One region of the Delftia sp. DT-2 genome, then DNA from elsewhere that is predicted to be linked to it. Evidence: riboswitches for the same ligand, from Rfam matches in the RefSeq annotation. Region 1 holds a riboswitch; the other holds the start of a gene.
What was found. A riboswitch is a leader RNA that binds a small molecule or an ion and turns the genes downstream of it on or off. The one in region 1 is predicted to bind glycine.
Positions count from the first base shown of each region.

Region 2: it holds a riboswitch for glycine, as region 1 does, so the genes downstream of both, PO605_RS21575 (D-amino acid dehydrogenase) here and gcvT (glycine cleavage system aminomethyltransferase GcvT) in region 1, are expected to answer to the same signal.

Region 1 is NZ_JAQOTI010000010.1:232,886-241,665, forward strand. Features, by position in the region: gene PO605_RS19720 (helix-turn-helix domain-containing protein) at 1-77, opposite strand, end outside; gene PO605_RS19725 (Lrp/AsnC family transcriptional regulator) at 83-538, opposite strand; gene PO605_RS19730 (sensor histidine kinase) at 997-2,643, shown strand; gene PO605_RS19735 (DMT family transporter) at 2,695-3,186, opposite strand; gene PO605_RS19740 (LysR family transcriptional regulator) at 3,285-4,202, shown strand; gene PO605_RS19745 (fatty acid--CoA ligase) at 4,218-5,822, opposite strand; glycine riboswitch at 5,992-6,103, shown strand; glycine riboswitch at 6,119-6,237, shown strand; gene gcvT (glycine cleavage system aminomethyltransferase GcvT) at 6,263-7,429, shown strand; gene gcvH (glycine cleavage system protein GcvH) at 7,564-7,938, shown strand; gene gcvP (aminomethyl-transferring glycine dehydrogenase) at 8,010-8,780, shown strand, end outside.
Region 2 is NZ_JAQOTI010000012.1:51,916-60,695, reverse strand. Features, by position in the region: gene recD (exodeoxyribonuclease V subunit alpha) at 1-101, shown strand, start outside; gene PO605_RS21600 (glutathione S-transferase family protein) at 118-780, opposite strand; gene PO605_RS21595 (hypothetical protein) at 897-1,256, shown strand; gene PO605_RS21590 (copper chaperone PCu(A)C) at 1,353-1,880, shown strand; gene PO605_RS21585 (PhaM family polyhydroxyalkanoate granule multifunctional regulatory protein) at 2,023-2,955, shown strand; gene PO605_RS21580 (FIST signal transduction protein) at 3,037-4,272, shown strand; gene PO605_RS21575 (D-amino acid dehydrogenase) at 4,314-5,645, opposite strand; glycine riboswitch at 5,739-5,849, opposite strand; partial or broken gene PO605_RS21570 (beta strand repeat-containing protein) at 6,238-8,780, shown strand, end outside.

The sequences.
Region 1 (8,780 bases):
TGGAAGTGCGGCTGCAAGGCGGGCGGCGGGGAGTGTTCGCGGTAGGGAGCGGGCGGCGGCGCCTGGCCAGAAGGCATGGACTTCAGACCCCCAGCGGCAGGTCCGCCTTCTTCAGCGTGCGCAGCACAAAGCTGGACTGGCTGTGGCGTATGCCCTTGATCTTGTAGAGCTTCTCGCGCAGCAGGCGCTCGTAGTCGCGCGTGTCCTTGACGACGACGCGCAGCAGGTAGTCGTACTCGCCCGAGACCAGATGCGCCTCCACCACCTCGGGAATGGTCGCCAGCATCTCGCCGAATTTCTCCAGCGTGTTGTCCGAATGGCTGTCCAGCGTGACCTGCACCAGCACCGTATCGCCCAGGCCCAGCGCCAGCGGGTTCAGGCGCACGGTATAGCCCTCGATCACCCCCGCCTCTTCCAGCTTCTTGATGCGTGCCCAGCAGGGCGAAGCGCTCAGGCCCACGGCGGCGCCGATTTCCTGCAGGCTGGCGCGCGCGTTGGCCTGCAGGGCGGAAAGAATCTTTCTGTCGAGGATGTCCATGGCCGGCAATCTACTGCAAAACAGGCAGGCGCAGAATAATTTTCTGTAGCAACGCCTGTTTTGAAGAAATAAAGCAGCATTTTCTGAGACCAGACGCGCACACTTGTCTGCATGGGAGCACGCTTACCGGCGCAGCAAAACCATTCACCCAGCCCCGCCGACTACCGCCAGCGCCCGGATGCGTGATCCCCTCAGGAACCCGTTACAGGCCGCCCCGCTTATCCGCAGTGGGGCGGCCTGTTGCATTGGGGCACCCGGCAGGCATCCGCAGACACCCGGCAGCGCTTTCCCGCAACGGCGGCCGGTGCACAATGCCTCCCGCAAACGTGCACGCCCATGCACTGACCCTGACGTCGGGCATGCATGGGCGCTCGCCACATCAACCAATCGGCCCCTTGATCCACACCCAAGACAATCCCACCGAAGGCCGCCGGAGGCACTGGCCAACGGATTCTGCAATGCGATGGCTGGCGCAAGCCCTGGCAGCCGCAGCGCTTCTGGCGCTGCTCACCCGCTTGCTGCCCAACCCCCAGGCAGCCCAGGGCATCGCGGTCTTTCCCGGCAGGAGCATGGCGCCGGCCGCCATGCTGCTTTACGCGTACATGGGCTCGGCCCTGGCCATCACGCTGATGAGCCTGATCCTGTGGTGCTGGCTCAGGGAAAGGCTCTACATTCTTTGCGCCGCGCTCCTGGCAGCCGGTTTTGCCTACGCTGCTTTCCGTTACCGGCCCGAAGGCCTGTGGCTGCCCGGCGCCGACCAGCCCCAGCATGCGCTGTCCATCGCCTACTGCAGCTTCTGTGTGGTGGCGACGGTGTTTTTCAGTCAATTGTTCGAGTTCCGTCGCCATTGGATCTGGGCTGCGCACCTCTTCAGCGTGGTGGCCTGGCTGAATGCCATCGCACTGGGCCTGGCACTGTTGGGGGGCTATGCGCAGATCTCGCGTGCCGTGGTGTTCACGGCCCTGGTGTCCACATCGTTCGGTGCGGTCTTCGTGCTGTACCTGCTGGTGGTTCGAAGGCAGTGGCAGTACCTGCCGGGCGCGCTGGCGTTTGCGGTGCCTTCCGCCCTGGGCATCCTGAACCTGCTGAGAACCCAGGGCCTGTTCCCCGATGTCGCGCTGCCATCGGCCCAGATGCTCTGGTTTGCCGGGCGTGTTTCCGAGGCCATCCTGCTGGGAATGGCGGTGACCAACCGCACGCGGGTGGCGGAGCGCGCCCTGCGCAGTGAGCGGATGCAGGCCCTGTCACGCGCCCAGGCGGCCGAGCGCGAGCTGGAGTCCAAGGTGCTGCAGCGCACCGCACAGCTGCAAACGGCCCAGCAGGCCCTGCAGACGGCCTTGCACAGCGAGCGGGAGATGCGGCTGGAACAGCGCCAGTTCTTCAACATGATCAACCACGAGTTCCGCACCCCACTCACGATCGTGGACGGCGCCGCGACCGAACTGCAGACGTTCCCGACGACGGACGCGGACTCCCTCATCGAGCAGGCGTCCCAGATACGCAGGGCCTCGCGCCGGCTGATGACCCTGGTGGACACCTGCCTGATCAACGACCGGCTGGACGCGGGCGCGTTCCGGCTGCAACTGGAGCAGACGCCATTGGATGAACTCCTGGAGGAGTCTGCAGAGCTCGTCGGCTGGTCCCGGCGGCATCGCCTGAAACTGGATCTGGAACAAGGCCCGCAGCAATGGCAATGCGACCCTGTCCTGGTGCGCATCGCCATCTCCAACCTTGTCGGCAACGCCATCAAATATGCCAAGGCGGGCGACATCACCCTGGCCGCCCGCTGCGATGCGTCCGGTGACCTGCTGATTTCCGTCAGCGACCAGGGACCGGGCCTTGCGCCCGAAGCGGCAAGACAGGTTTTCGAGCCCTATGAACGCGCAAGCGCCACCCGGCACGTCAACGGGCATGGCCTGGGCCTGTCCGTGGTCAGGCGCATCGCCAGGCTGCACGCAGGCGACGCGTTCTTCCAGCCGGCTGCCGGAGGCGGGGCCTGCTTTGTCATCCGGCTGGGCCGGCTCCTGCCCGGCACGGCAGATGCCCGCCAGGAATGTCCGCCAGCGGCAAGGCCGGCCGCCGTGCCGCCGGGCATGCCCGCCTGACGCGGGCAAGGCCGGGGCCTTTGCCCCTGAAGCAGGGCGTGCTCGCGGCGCTCATGGCGCCGCCGCTGCACGGGCCGTCCCGCCCTGCACCACCAGGAACACGCCGCCCAGGATCAGCGCCACCCCTGCCAGCCGCGACCAATTGACCGGCCTGGCGCCCAGGCCCATCAGGCCGAAATGGTCCACCAGCACCGAAACCACGATCTGCCCCGCCACCACGCAGACCAGAAAACCGCCCGCGCCCAGCTTGGGTGTCACGGCCGCCGCACTGGCCACATAGATGGCACCCAGCACGCCGCCTATCCATAGCCACCACGGCCCCGCGACTGCCTGCGCCACCGCGGGAGTGGGCGCGCGCATGGCCCAGAGCGCGGGCACGACGACCATCACGCTCACGGCCAGCGAAGTCAGCGCGCCCCACAGCGGATGGCCCAGCACCCGCCCGACCATGGCGTTGCTCGCCGCCTGGAACGGCAGGATGGCGCCAGCCAGCAGTGCCATGCCCACGGGGGCCATGGCCAAAATCGTGTTCCGTCCTGTCATGCAAAGCATCCTTTTCCTGTTCGTGAATCCATGCCTGAATGCTCTCGCATCCGCTGGATGAATGGAAATCGTTTGTGTGCACGTTCTATATTCATGGCATGGATGAACTGCGCCGTATCGACCTCAACCTGCTGCTGGCCCTGCACGCCCTGCTGGCCGAAAAACATGTGACGCGCGCGGCCCTGCGGCTGCACAAGAGCCAGCCGGCCATGAGCCATTCGCTGGCGCAGCTGCGCGAGCATCTGGGCGACCCGTTGCTGGTGCGGCGCGGTGGCCGCATGGCGCTGACGGCACGCGCGCAAGGCCTGGTGCAACCGCTGGCGGATGCGCTGGGCAGCCTCAACGGCTTGCTGGCACAGGCGGAGTTCGACCCGGCCCACGCACGCGGACGGCTGCGGCTGGCGCTGTCGGACTACGCATCGCGCATCGTGCTGCCGCCGCTGATGCGGCATCTGCGCCAGCACGCACCCGGGCTGGACCTGGCCATCAGCCAGTCCACGCGCGAGGTGATGCTGGCCCAGCTGGCCGATGGCGAACTGGACCTGGCCCTGGGCCCCTTCCCCGACGCACCCGACCTGCCCGACGGCATCGAGGTGCAGGATCTGTTCCAGGAGCAGTTCGTGAGCGTGGCCGACCAGGCCGTGCTGCCGGCACGCGGCGGGCTGTCACTGCAGGACTGGCTGCAGCGCCCGCACGTCATGCTGGCCATGCGGCCCGACGCCAGCGAGGAGATCGAACGGGCGCTGGCCGCCCAAGGCCTGAGCCGCCGCGTGGTGCTGGCCCTGCCCCACTGGAGCGCGGCGCTGGAGGTGCTGGCAGGCACCGACCTCGTGCTGACCGTGGGCAGCCGCGCCATTGGCGACCTGCGCCGCCACAAAACGCTGCGCCGTTTCGCTCCGCCGCTGGAGCTGCCCCGGTTTGCCTACCAGCAGGCCTGGCATGTGCGCAAGCAGGGGGATGCCATGCATCGGTGGCTGCGCAACTCGATGGCGCAGTGCTGTTCTGCGCAGAAGTAAGCGCAGGCCGCAGCCTCAGGCTGCCACCACCACCCTCAGCAACTGCTTCTGTATCTTCCCGCTGGCCGTCTTGGGCAGGGCTTCGCGGAAGTGGTAGCGGCGCGGGCGCTTGTAGGCAGCCAGGCGGTCGCCATGGACCAGGAAGGCGTCCAGCGCCTCGGCCGTGGGCGTGGCGCCAGGCTTGGCGACCACGTGGGCGGCGACGATCTGGCCCCAGCGCTCGTCGGCCTCGCCGATGACGGCGACCTCGAGCACATCGGCATGCTCGACCAGCGCGTCTTCCACTTCGCGGGGATAGACGTTCTCGGCACCCGAATTGATCATGTAGTCGATGCGGTCGCGGATCCAGAGATAGCCGTCGTCGTCGATGTGGCCCAGGTCGCCCGTGTGGTACCAGCCGTGCGCCAGGGCGCGGGTGTTGGCGTCGGGGCGGTTGAGGTAGCCGGCCATCATGCAGGGGCCGCGCACGAGGATTTCGCCCACCTCGCCGGGCAGGCAGGCCTCGGCCGGGTCGGTGGGGGCGTTGTCTTCGCGCAAGCGGGCCACGATGAGGTCATGGCCCATGGAGGGCAGCCCGGCCGAGCCCGCGTGCGAGAGTTGCTCGCGCGGCAGGAGGATGGACATGCAGGGTCCCATCTCGGTGGTGCCGTAGACCTGGACCAGGTCGCTGCCGACCTTGCGCGTCCATTCGCGGATCAGGTGCGGCGCCATGGAGGCGCCGCCGTACTCCACCAGCCGCAGCGCGGGCGCCTGCTCAGGCGAGGCGATGGGGTCGGCCAGCAGCATGGTGACCATGGTGGGCGCCGCGAAGAAGAAGCTCACGCGCTCTTCGCGGATCAGGCGCCAGGCCTCGGCCACGTCAAAGCGGCGCAGCAGCACCTGGGTGGCCCCGGCCTGCAGGCGCGGCAGAAAGCTGGTGTGCAGCTCGGCCGTGTGGTTGAGCGGCGCCATGGCCAGGCCCACGTCGTCGCGCGTGAACTGCATGGTCTGGTGCATGAGGGCGTTGTGCGCCAGCTTGCTGCGGTGCGTATGCAGCACGCCCTTGGGCCGGCCCGTGGTGCCGCTGGTGTACATGAGGATGCAGGGGTCGCTCTCGCGCACATGGGCCTGGGGCGGCGCGCTGCTGCGGCCCCTGGCCAGGGCGGACAGGCGCTGCGTGGCCCAGACCGGCAGCGGGTCGGCCGGGGCATCGTCGGCAAAGATCCAGTGCTCGATGCCCGTGCCAGTGCCGCCGCCTTCGGCCTTGAGCAGGGCCTGGGCGCGTGCGGCCACCTCGCCGCCCTCGTGCTCGAAGACCAGGGCGCGCGCTGCGCCGTCCTTGAGGATGAAGGCCAGCTCCTGCGCCGCCAGCCGGTAGTTGATGGGGTTGAAGATGGCGCCCAGGCGCGCGGCCGCCAGCATGGTGAAAACAAAGGCCGGCGTGTTGTAGAGAAAGGCCGCGACCACGTCGCCATGGCCTATGCCCAGCTCGGCCAGGCCGTGGGCGTGGCGGTTGACTTCGGCATCGAGCTGGGCGTAGGTCCAGGCGCGGCGCTCGCCGCCCTCCCACGCGACCAGGGCTTCCTTGTTCGGCAGGTAACGTGCCGGCCAGGCCAATGTGTCTCCCAGCGTCTGCTGCATGTGCGCTTCTTCCTTCTCGCTAACGAGATTTCATATATCGATGCACCTCAATGTAGGAGATTTTTTAGACAGTTATGCAATTTGCAAATGCATCCATGCAGGCAAGCGCATGGAGTTGCAGTCGGCCCGCGGAAATCCCGAAGCCGCGCGGACGCTGGCCGCAGCTAGAATGCGCCGGTCAGGAGAGAGTGCCCGCCCGGCCGCAACGGTCGCAGGCAGCGGCACCGCCGAAGGCGCAGGGTTCGCCCCGAACGCTCAGGCAAAAGGACTGGCACCGCCTGCCGCCACGGCCGCAGGCGTTCCTAGCTGGAGAGAGATGCAGGGCACGGCGGTGTGCCCCATCCACCGAAGGAGCAAGCCCCACGCATGGAAGGTGCGGGTGAATCTCTCAGGTAAAGCGGACAGCAGGGCAGCACATCCCGGAGGACCGGGATGGCGTTATGCCTTGTTCCTTGCCTGAAAGAGAGCCCTCCTTGTCCGCTGCCTCCACCACCGATCTGCTCAGGACCCCGCTGTTCGACCTGCACCAGGAACTGGGCGCGCGCATGGTGCCGTTTGCCGGCTACTCCATGCCCGTGCAATACCCGCAGGGGCTGATGGCCGAGCACCTGCACACCCGCGAGGCGGCAGGCCTGTTCGATGTCTCGCACATGGGCCAGATCAGCCTGCGCGGCCCGGATGCCGGCGCGGCGCTGGAATCGCTGCTGCCCATGGACGTGCTGGGCCTGGGCGAACACCGCCAGCGCTACGGCCTGCTGCTCAACGACGCGGGCGGCATTCTGGACGACCTGATGTTCGTGCGCCGCGAGGACGACCTGTTCCTGATCGTCAACGGCGCCTGCAAGCATGAAGACCTGGCGCACATCCAGGCCCGCATCGGCGGGCGCTGCGAAATCGAGCCCCAGTTCGACCGGGGCCTGCTGGCGCTGCAGGGCCCGCAGGCCGCAGCCGCCATGGAGCGCCTGCTGCCCGACACGGCCGGCCTGGTGTTCATGACAGGCGGCCACTTCGACTGGGAGGGGGCCGAGCTGTACATCACGCGCAGCGGCTACACCGGTGAGGACGGCTTCGAGATCTCCCTGCCCGCCAGCCACGCCGAGGCCTTTGCCCGTGCCCTGCTGGCCCAGCCCGAAGTCAGGCCCGTGGGCCTGGGCGCGCGCAATTCGCTGCGCCTGGAAGCCGGCCTGTGCCTGTACGGCAACGATCTGGACACGACCACCACCCCGGCCGAGGCCGCCCTGAACTGGGCCGTGCAGAAGGTCCGCCGCGCAGGTGGCGAGCGCGAAGGCGGCTTTCCCGGCGCGGCCACCGTGCTGGCCCAGCTGCAGTCGCCCGAGCTGCTCACGCGCAAGCGCGTGGGCCTGGTGGCCCTGGAGCGCGTGCCCGTGCGCGAAGGCACGGAGCTGCTGGATGCCGGCGGCCGCAAGGTCGGCCAGGTCACCAGCGGCCTGCTGTCGCCCACGCTGAACCAGCCCGTGGCCCTGGCGTACGTGGAGCCGGGCAGCGCCGCCGTCGGCACCACGCTGCAGGCCATGGTGCGCGGCAAGGCCGTGCCCATGCAGGTGCAGGCCACGCCCTTCGTGGCGCCCCGCTATCACCGCGGTTGAGGACAGCCTGCGCGCTTGGCGTGGATCGAGTTCGGCGGATTCGTTTTTCCTGCCATCGCATGCCGCTACAGTGCGCACTGACCTTTCTCAAACCGCGTTTCACAGGTTTTTTTCAGTTTCTATCGGAGCAAGCCATGAGCATCCAGTATTCCAAGGACCACGAGTGGATCAACGCCGCCAACCCTGACGCGGCCATCGTCGGCATCACCCTCCACGCGCAGGACGCGCTGGGCGATGTGGTGTTCGTCGACCTGCCCGCCGTGGGCACCAGCTTCAACCAGGGCGATGTGGCCGGCGTGGTCGAGTCCGTCAAGGCCGCCGCCGATGTCTACATGCCCGTCAGCGGCGAGATCGTCGAAGTCAACGAGGCCCTGCGCGACGACCCCTCCCTGGCCAACAGCGACCCGCTGGGCGAAGGCTGGTTCTTCAAGGTCAAGCTCAGCGACGCAGGCCAGCTGGCCGCGCTGCTCGACGAAGCCGCCTACACGGCCTTTGCCCAGAGCAACTGACGCCACTTTCCGGCCAGGACGGGCGCCAGGGCCCGCCCTGGCGCTTTTCAGCTTTTGAGACAGGTCCCTCCATGCTGATGTCCTCCACCCAGCCCCTTGCCGCCCTCGAGAACGCCACCGAATTCGTGGCCCGCCATATCGGCATCGCGCCCGAAGACGAGGCCCACATGCTCAGCGCCATCGGCGCGGCATCGCGCGATGCGCTGATCGACGCCATCGTCCCGCCCTCCATCCGGCGCCACCAGCCCATGGCGCTGCCGCCAGCGGCCACCGAGGCCCAGGCGCTGGCCGAACTCAAGGCGCTGGCAGGCCGCAACCAGCTGCTCAAAAGCTTCATCGGCCAGGGCTACTACGGCACGCACACGCCCGGAGTCATCCTGCGCAACATTCTCGAGAACCCCGCCTGGTACACGGCCTACACGCCCTACCAGGCCGAGATCTCGCAAGGCCGCATGGAGGCCCTGGTCAACTTCCAGACCATGGTCTGCGACCTGACGGCCATGCCGATTGCCAACGCCTCCATGCTGGACGAGGCCACGGCGGCCGCCGAGGCCATGACGCTGGCCAAGCGCTCCGTCAAAAGCAAGAGCAACCGTTTCGTGGTGGCCGGCGATGCCCACCCCCAGACCATCGAGGTGATACAGACGCGCGCCGCGCCGCTGGGCATCGAGGTGCTGCTGGCCAACTCGCTGGAGGAATGGAACCAGCTGATGGAGGGCGACTACTTCGCCGTGCTGGCCCAGTACCCTGCCACCAGCGGCCGCCTTCCTGACAATGTGGGCGATCTGCGCGCCGACGTGGACAAGGCCCATGGCAAGCAGGCCGCCTTCATCGTGGCCACC
Region 2 (8,780 bases), on a different contig from region 1:
AGGCCTTCTCGCTGTTCTCCGAGGTGCCGGGCCTGCTGGCCTCGGCCGTTGGCAGCCCCACGCAGCGCGCCAGCGGGCTGCTGCGCTGGCTGCAGGAGTGAGTGAAGGCCCCGCGCCTCAGGCCGGGGTCTTGTCGCTGGCGTAGCGGGCCATCATCAGCGCCGTATTGGTCTTGCGGTCGGCATTGACCTGCTGCACCGTGGGCCGCTCGGCCATGCGTGCCAGGTACTCGCGCACGGGCAGGTCGGCCAGAACGTCGCGGCCGCCAACGATCTTGCTGGCCGCGCTGACCAGGGGCAGGTGGACGATGGCGCAGCAGTCGGCCAGCGTGAAGCTGTCGCCCGCCACAAAGGGTGAGAAACGCGCGAGTTTGGCGAAGGCCGCCACGTTCTTGTCGAGCTGGGCCAGCGTGCGCTCCCGGGTGGAGTCGCTGACCTGGCCGCCGAAGAAGGCCTGCGGGTAGAGGATGCGCGCCACCAGCTCCAGGTGCAGGTCCAGGTACACGCACAGCTCGCGCACCTTGGCGGCCTCGAAGGCGTCGGCCGGCAGCAGGGCCGGCGAGGGCGACAGCGTCTCCACGTACTCGACCATGGCGGCCGACTCGCACAGACCCCGGCCGTCGTCGATGCGCAGGTAGGGCACCTTGCCCAGCGGAGAAAGCGCCATGTCGGTCTCTCCCAGCCAGGCCAGTTCCTCGTTGAAGGGCAGCTGCTTTTCCAGCAGGGCCAGCTTGACCTTGTTGTAGTAGTTGCTGGCCGCGAATCCGCACAGGGTGAGCATGGGTGTCTCCTAGGGTGTTGGTGAGGGCTGGGGGATGCGCCTGCGATGGTAGGGGCGGGCAGGGCCTGGCGGGGTCACGGACATGACGTCCTGGGGCAGACCCCTAGAATGACGTCATGCCGCTTCGCCTGCCCTCCACCTTGGCTGCCTGCGCCCGCTGGGCGCTGGGCCTGTGGCTGTGCGTGGCGCTGGCTTCGGCGTTTGCGCCGCTGGCGCGCGCCTCGGGCTGGGAGCGCCTGTGCTCGGCCGCTGGCGAATCGGTCTGGGTGCCCTCGCCAGCCGGTCAGGACGATGCCCTTGCCGGCAGCCACGGCATCGACTGCCCGCTGTGCCTGCCCCCGCTGGCGCCGCCGCCCGCCCGGTGCAGTGCGGCCCCGGCACCGCTGGTGGCAGATGCGCAGCCACGGGCGCACCCGGCCTCCGTCCACAGCGTGGCCATGCCGGCCCTGCCCCAGGCCCGCGCACCGCCCCGGTGACTCCCGGATTCACTCCCGCTTCCTTCGCTTGGCCAACCCTTTTTGCAAGGCACGAAGACCGTGCCGCAATGCATTGAAATTTCTGGAGAAACCGTGATGACACTGCGTCAATGGACCACCCCTTTCCTGATCGCCGCCTCCCTGTCCATGGGCCTGGCCCATGCCCATGCCGATGCGGCCCATGTCAAGGCCGACGCCGCCTGGGCGCGTGCCAGCGTGCCGGGCCAGCAGGCCACGGGCGCCTTCATGCGCCTGACGGCCGAGGAGCCGCTGCGCCTGGTGGGCGTGGAGTCGCCCGCCGCCGGCGTGGCCGAGGTGCATGAAATGAAGATGGAAGGCGATGTGATGCGCATGCGCGCCATCGACGGCCTGGACCTGCCCAAGGGCGTGGCCGTGGACCTGAAGCCCGGCGGCTACCACGTCATGCTGCAGCAGCTCAAGAGCCCGCTGCTCAAGGACAGTCAGGTACCCATCACCCTGGTGTTCAAGGACGCCAAGGGCGAGACCTCGCGCCTGAGCCTGCAGGTCCCCGTGCGCGCCATGGCGCCCGGCGCAGGTGCGGCATCGGCTGCGCAGGGCGGCGCGCATGGCGGACACGGCGGACATGCCGGCCACTCCCACTGAGCTTTTTGTCATCCACCGGGTTTGTGCGCAGCGGGCCGTGCATGACTTGCGATGGACTTGGCGTGTGCCTGGGTTAAGCTGAGCGCATGGCCGGTGTGCTTCACCGGCATGTTCTTCCAACCCAGTCCTAGCGAGTGCTGCCATGAGTGATGCGTCCTCCTTCGGTTTCGGCAAGTTCATCCCCGGTTTCGACTTCCTGCAGGGCCTGGCCCAGAGTGCAGGATCGGCCACCGCCCGGCCCCTGGGGCGCCTGCCCGAATGGGTGGCGCCCACGGTGAGCATCGAAGAGGTGGACAAGCGCATCACCGAACTCAAGGCCGTGCAGTTCTGGCTCGACCAGAACGGCAAGGCGCTGTCCGCCACCATCCAGGCCCTGGAAGTGCAGCGCATGACGCTGTCCACCTTGCAGGGCATGAACGTCAGCATGGGCGAGCTGGCGCAGGCCTTCCAGTTCCCTGCAGCCGCAACCGCCGCAGCCACCGCCGCGGCCAAGGGCGCCGCCAGCGCGGGGCAGGGCGACCTTTCGGACTGGCCCATGTCCTCGGCCGCCAGCCGGGCGAGCAAGAAGGAAAAGCCGCAGCCCGAGCCCGCACAGGCCGCTGCCGCGCCGCCTGCAGCCCCCGAGGCGGCCAAGGCCGCCGACAGACCCGCAGCCGCGGAGACTGCGGCGCCCAAGGACGAGTCCGCCCAGGCCGCCGCCATGGGCCAGGCCATGCAGTGGTGGGGCGCGTTGACCCAGCAATTCCAGCAGATCGCCGCCAAGGCCATGGCCGAGCCCATGGCCCCGGAGGCCGTGGCGGCCGCCCAGCGCGCCACCGGCATGGCCGGTGACCTGGCCAAGGCCACCATGGACCGCATGGCGGCACAGGCCAGCGCCTTTGCTGCGCAGGCGGGCAAGGCGGCGGCGGTCTCCCCTGCCAAGGCGCCGTCCGCAAAGCCGGCGGCGCAGGCCGAAGCCCCCAGGACCGCTGCCAAGGCTCCCTCCAAAGCGGCTGCCAGGAAAACCGCTGCAAAGGCTGGAGCCAAGGCGCCGGCCGCCAGCAAGCCGGCAGCCAAGAGCCGGCCGGCGCGTTGACCGATCGGGCCGGACCCATGGATGCGCAAGGCCCCAGCCACCCGCAAGCCGGGTGCTGGCGGGGCTAGAAAGAAGGTTGGTATGTCGTTGTTTCCTGTAGGCCATGCCAGCCATTCCGACTGGCGCGCCGCGGCCGACGCGGTGCTGCAGCAGCTGCGCTTGCAGATGGCCGGGCCCGGCCACGCGCAGCGGCCCCGTCTGGGACTGGTGTACCTGTCCCATGCGCATGCCGCCCACGCACGGCCGCTGTTGCAGCATCTGGCCAGGGCCCTGCCCCATGTGGCGGACTGGGCCGGCTGCTCGGCCGGCGGCGTTCTGGCCATGTCGCATGAGTACCTGTCAGGAACCGCGCTCGCGGTGATGCTGCTGGATGTACCGGCCGCCCACTACCGCCTGTATTCGGGCCTGGCGCCCCTGCATGCGCCTGGCGGCGAGGCCGGCTTCACGGCCCATTCGGCCCTGGTCCATGCCGCAGGCGGCCAGCCCGAGCTGGCCGAGCTGCTGTACGAGCTGTCCGAGCGCACCGAGTCCGGCCTGCTGTTCGGCGGCGTGGGCGATGACGGAGAAGATGGCGTGGAGGGTGTGCAGATCGCCTGCCGCACCGAGGATCTGCATGCGCAGCATGCGGACGCGCGCGGCATTTTTCGTGGTGGCTTTTCAGGCGTGGCCTTCGGTGCCGGCGTGCCCTGCATCACGGGCATGGCCCAGGGCTGCGTGCCGCTGGGCGAGGGGTTGGAGATCACCGAGGCGCGCGGCGCCCTGGTCACCAGGCTCGATGGCGACCCGGCCCTGCAGCGCCTGCTGCAGCTGCTGGGCGTGGAGCTGGAAGGCAGCGACTGGCAGCCCGCGCTGACCACGGTCCGCACCACGCTGGCGGCCATTGCGCCGCCGGGCCGGGGCCTGGCCCACGGCGTGCTGACCGAAGAGGCCCAGGTGCTGACCCTGGTTGGCCTGGACCCGCTGCGCCAGGGCGTGGCCCTGTCCTCGGCCGTGGAGGCCGGGCATTCGGTGATCTTTTGCCGCCGCCAGGCCCAGGTGGCGCGCCAGGAACTGCTGCAACTGGGCGCTGCGCTGCGCGATGCGGCGGAGCCCGAGGAGGCGGCGCCCGAAGGCGAGGCACAGCCCCGCATCCGTGGCGCCATCTACATCAGTTGCCGGGGCCGCGGCGGCGGCCTGTTCGGCGGCCCCGATGCCGAACTGCGCACCCTGCGCCACGCACTGGGCGATGTGCCATTGATCGGCTTCGTCGCCGAAGCCGAGATCATGGACGCCCGCCTGCACCGCTTCGCCGGGGTGTTGATGGTGTTCACTGCCTAGGCGTCGTACACGCCGTACACGCCGTACACACCGTCTGCACCTCAGACCGCGCGCGGGCGCACCGTGCCTGCGCTGCGATCCGGGTCCATGGCTGCGGCTCCCAGAAAATCGAAATCCACGGCCGGCTGCCTGCCGCTGACCAGGTCGGCCAGCGCCATGCCGGAGCCGCAGGCATGGGTCCAGCCCAGCGTGCCGTGGCCGGTGTTCAGGAACAGGTTGGCGATGGGCGAGCGTCCGATCAGCGGCACATTGCTGGGCGTGGCGGGGCGCAGGCCGCTCCAGAACTGGGCGCGCCCGGTATCGCCGGCGCCGGGGAACAGCTGCTGCACGCGCCGCACGATGGCCTCGCAGCGCACGGGGTCCAGGTTGCGGTCGTAGCCGTTGAACTCGGCCGTGCCGGCAATGCGCAGGCGGTCGCCCTGCGCGCCCGTGTAGCGCGAGAACACCAGCTTGAACTCATCGTCCGTCAGGCTGACCTGGTAGGCCTTGGCGGGGTCCAGCACCGGCAGGGTCACGGAGTAGCCCTTGGCCGGGTAGATGGGCAGGTGCAGCCCCAGCGGCTGGGCCAGCAGCGGGCTGAACGAGCCCATGGCCAACACATAGGCGTCGCCCTGGATGCGTTCGTAGCGGCCATCGGCATTGGTCACCTCCACATGGTCGATATGGCGGCTGGCGCCTGCGCCCGTGGTGCGCAGCGCCATGACGTGGTGGCCGTGGCGGAACTGCACGCCCGTGGTGGCGGCAATGCGTGCCAGCTCGCGCGTGAAGAGGTTGGCGTCGCCCGATTCATCCTCGGCCGTATAGGTGGCGCCCGCTATCTGCCCGCGCACATGGGCCAGGGCCGGCTCCAGGCGCACGGCTTCGTCGGCGTCGATCAGGCGGCGGTCGCAGCCCAGGGCCTGCATCTGCTCGGTGGGCTTGAGCGCGCCCTCGAACTCGCGGGCGTTCGTGTAGAAGTGCAGGATGCCCTGCATGCGCTGCTCGTACTGGATGCCGGTGTCCGACCGCAGCTGCTGCAGGGCCTCGCGGCTGTAGGTGCCCAGGCGAACGATCTGCTGGATGTTGTGGCGCGTGCGCGCGGGCGTGCAGTTGCGCAGGAAGGACAGGCCCCAGAGCCACTGGCGCATGTCGGCGCGCAGGCGGAACAGCAGGGGGGCGTCCTGCCGGCCCAGCCAGCCCAGCAACTTCAGCGGTGCGCCGGGGTTGGCCCAGGGTTCGGCATGGCTGACCGAGATCTGCCCGCCGTTGGCGAAGCTGGTTTCGGCGCCGGGCGCGGCCTGGCGGTCGATGACGGTCACTTCATGACCGAGGGATTGCAGATAGTAGGCCGACGTGGTGCCGATCAGGCCGGCTCCGAGAACGATGACGCGCATGACGATGCCCTTTCAAAGGCATGTGCCGGGTCACGCGAAAGCTGGCCGCTATGGTCTGGATAGCAGGCAGCCGGCGTCCGTCGTGACGCAGCTGCCGCTCCCCCTGTCCTTGGTACCTGAGAGATTCACCGCCGTCCATGGGAACGGGGCTTGCTCCTTCGGTGCGCCGCACATTGCGTGCGGCGGCTCTCCAGACGGCATGTTGTGTTTGCAGTACGGAACCTGAGCGTGTATGGGAGTTTGCGCCTTCGGTGAGGCTCGGCACCGTGGCGCCCGCCTGCTCTCCTGCAGGGGCGATTCTATGGGGCTTGCGCAGCCAGTTCCAGTCGTATTGGGGATACCACCAGTTACTTGTATGTGGTGTGGCTGATTCAGGGTATTCCCTAGATCGCTCAAGCGCCTCCCTCGTAGCGCTGGTACGAGTCTCTGGTTTCATGTAAAAAAACTATTGAAATAGAAAAAAACATGATTTAGTCTATCGATATGTGCAGTGGTTTGTCAGTGCATGTTCTGGTCGATTGGACCTGCATGGGTTAACCATGGGTTGTATATATGTCTGATAGGCGACTTACCGTTGCACAGGTGCGGGTCCATGGAAACTGGTCCGTCACTGAAAAAATACAAGCACGTTGAATATGGTTTGTCGAGGGAGGAATGTTTTGCGTCGCAAACCCGACTGAAGGTGTGTCCGCTCAACGGGCAGTGGAGCAGCGCGCAAGCGTTGATGGAAATCCGCCTTTTTTTGATTGACGCGCAGGATCTGCGCGAAAAATTTTGCTTCCAAACTCACCGGCTGCAAGGTGAGTTGTGGGCTCGTGATTCAAATAGAACTATTCGAGGTACGGCGATGCAAATGCGCTGGGTACAACTGATGGCCATTGCCATTGGGAAAATCATTTTCCTGTCATATCTCCTTGAGAAAACGGGGAATATCATGCATGCTTTCAATCGCCTGCCTGGTTCGGCATTTTTTCGCAAGTGGCGTGCAGCGAAGTGCCTTTTCTCTTTGCTGCTGCTTTCATGCGCGGGTATCTCATCCACGGCACTGGCGGCGACCATCGTCTTCACGGTCACCGACAACAGCGACGCTCCCAATGCCAATGCAACGACACCAACCACCTGTGTCAGCACGCTGGGGGGCACCTTTGCTGGCGCGTGCACGCTGCGAGCGGCCATTCAGGCAGCCAACTACACGCTGCAAACGCTGGATCCGAGTGCCGATGTTTCCATCGTCTTTGCGCCGACACTGACCACGTCGGTACGAACCATACAGAGCGGGACATCCAAGGATGCGGCGGGAAACCTCCATCCGTATGTCGACAATCAGACGGTTTACGTGCGCTGTGCCAATACATTCGTCAGCGGAGCCCAGTCCGGCGCCGTGACGGGAGCCACCAATGCCTGTGGTCAAACCCAGATGATCAGCGGCGGCGATACGGGCACCACCACTGGTGCCGGTGGCGCCTGGTACTGGATCAAAGGCACCGTGCCAGCCGGCACGGGCTCATTGACCATCGATTTCGGGGGAGTCATACAAGTCCAGAACTGGGCGGACTCCGCCTGGGAAACCTTTTATCTTGGTGGGAAGAATATCACTCTCACCAATTCGCCCAACATGACCTGTGGCGAAGCGGTATTCGTCGTTGGCTCCTCAGCAAACAATGTCATCATTGATCGCGTCGGTCTGGTGAATGTGGCGCCAACCCCTGCGGGAGAGGGGACGCCGTTCAACTGCGAGCTGTACGCGGAGATTCATCAAGGCGCACAAAACGTATTCTTTGCCAATAGCACAATCAACTCAGCGATATGGAATGGAAATTACGGCAATAACAAGGGCTCGGCCATTTCCGTTGCCGCAAGCAACGGTGCAGGCACGGTTTCCAACATCGTTGTCGATAATTTCACGGTAACGAATCTGCCCAACCCTATCGGGGGAATGCAGCTCGAGCAGTTTTTCCAGGTCATGTCGAACATGACCGTCAACGGATTGACGATCAAAAATTCGAATATCGCACTGAGCCCGACTGGTGGAAATGCGCCCAGGGCCGTGGTGTCGGTTGATGGAACGATCAGCCTGGCCAATGGAATTGGTCTGGCCGTGACGGGTAATACCTTCTCGCTGCCTATCGCCGCCTATACCGGGTCATCGCCAACGCATGTGTCGGCACCGACGGTGAATACGGCAGCCTCAGGCACGACGCAGGTAGTGACGGTGACCGATAACAATTTCACTGGCGGCGGGGACGGGTTGAATATTAGTGGGACGGGTACGGCACCAGGGTTGATTGGCAACAACAAGATGACAAGCCAGTCGAGAAGTGCCATTCGTATCATTACGCATGATTTCTTCAAGATTTCTCAGAACACGCTGTTTTCCGTGCCTGTGGCTGCAAACTCAGGTATCAGTTTGCTGACGACGGCCAATGGACAAACCGGATGGACCCCGACCCTTGGCGTTGGCGCCAGTGACACCGCCGCCTGCACCTGGACATTCAATATCACGGCAAATGCCAATGCGAGCGAGCCGGCACCGTATACGGTGGAAGCCTTTTGGTCGCCGACCGGCGCGGGCGCCAACGACGCACAGGTCTATCTGGGCTCAGGGACCATGGCCGGAGCCTCGGGAACGCTGACCGTTCCTTCGTATCTCAGCGGCCAGGTGCGGGTCACAGTGACGGACAGCAATTCCGGTGGAGCCCAGACCTCGCAGCTTTCAACGGCTGCAAGCGTCACCGGTTTTCCCTGTGCCCTGAAATCCGGCGTTCTGGCGACGACCAACAATCAACCTGTCGGCAGCAGCGACTTGCTGGAGGTCTACATTGTTGACGGCCAAGGCAATGCCTGGACGGGGGGCAGTGACACCGTTACCTTCGCAGCGCCGCCTGCAGGTGTCACGTTCAATGGCAGCTCCGCCGCAGTCAGCTGCACGACCGACTCCAGCGGAAAGTGCGCGTCTCCCATCAATGCCAGCAGCAGTGTCGCCGGAACATTCACCACACCCGTGACCTTGTCGTCGTCAGTCGCTGGTGCCACGTTCTCCAATCTTCCCTTGGGTGGAAGCCCGGTATCTGGCGCAGTGACTTATCAGCCTTCGCCGGTTGCTTACAGCTTCACCGGGCTGCCGGCCAGCACGAC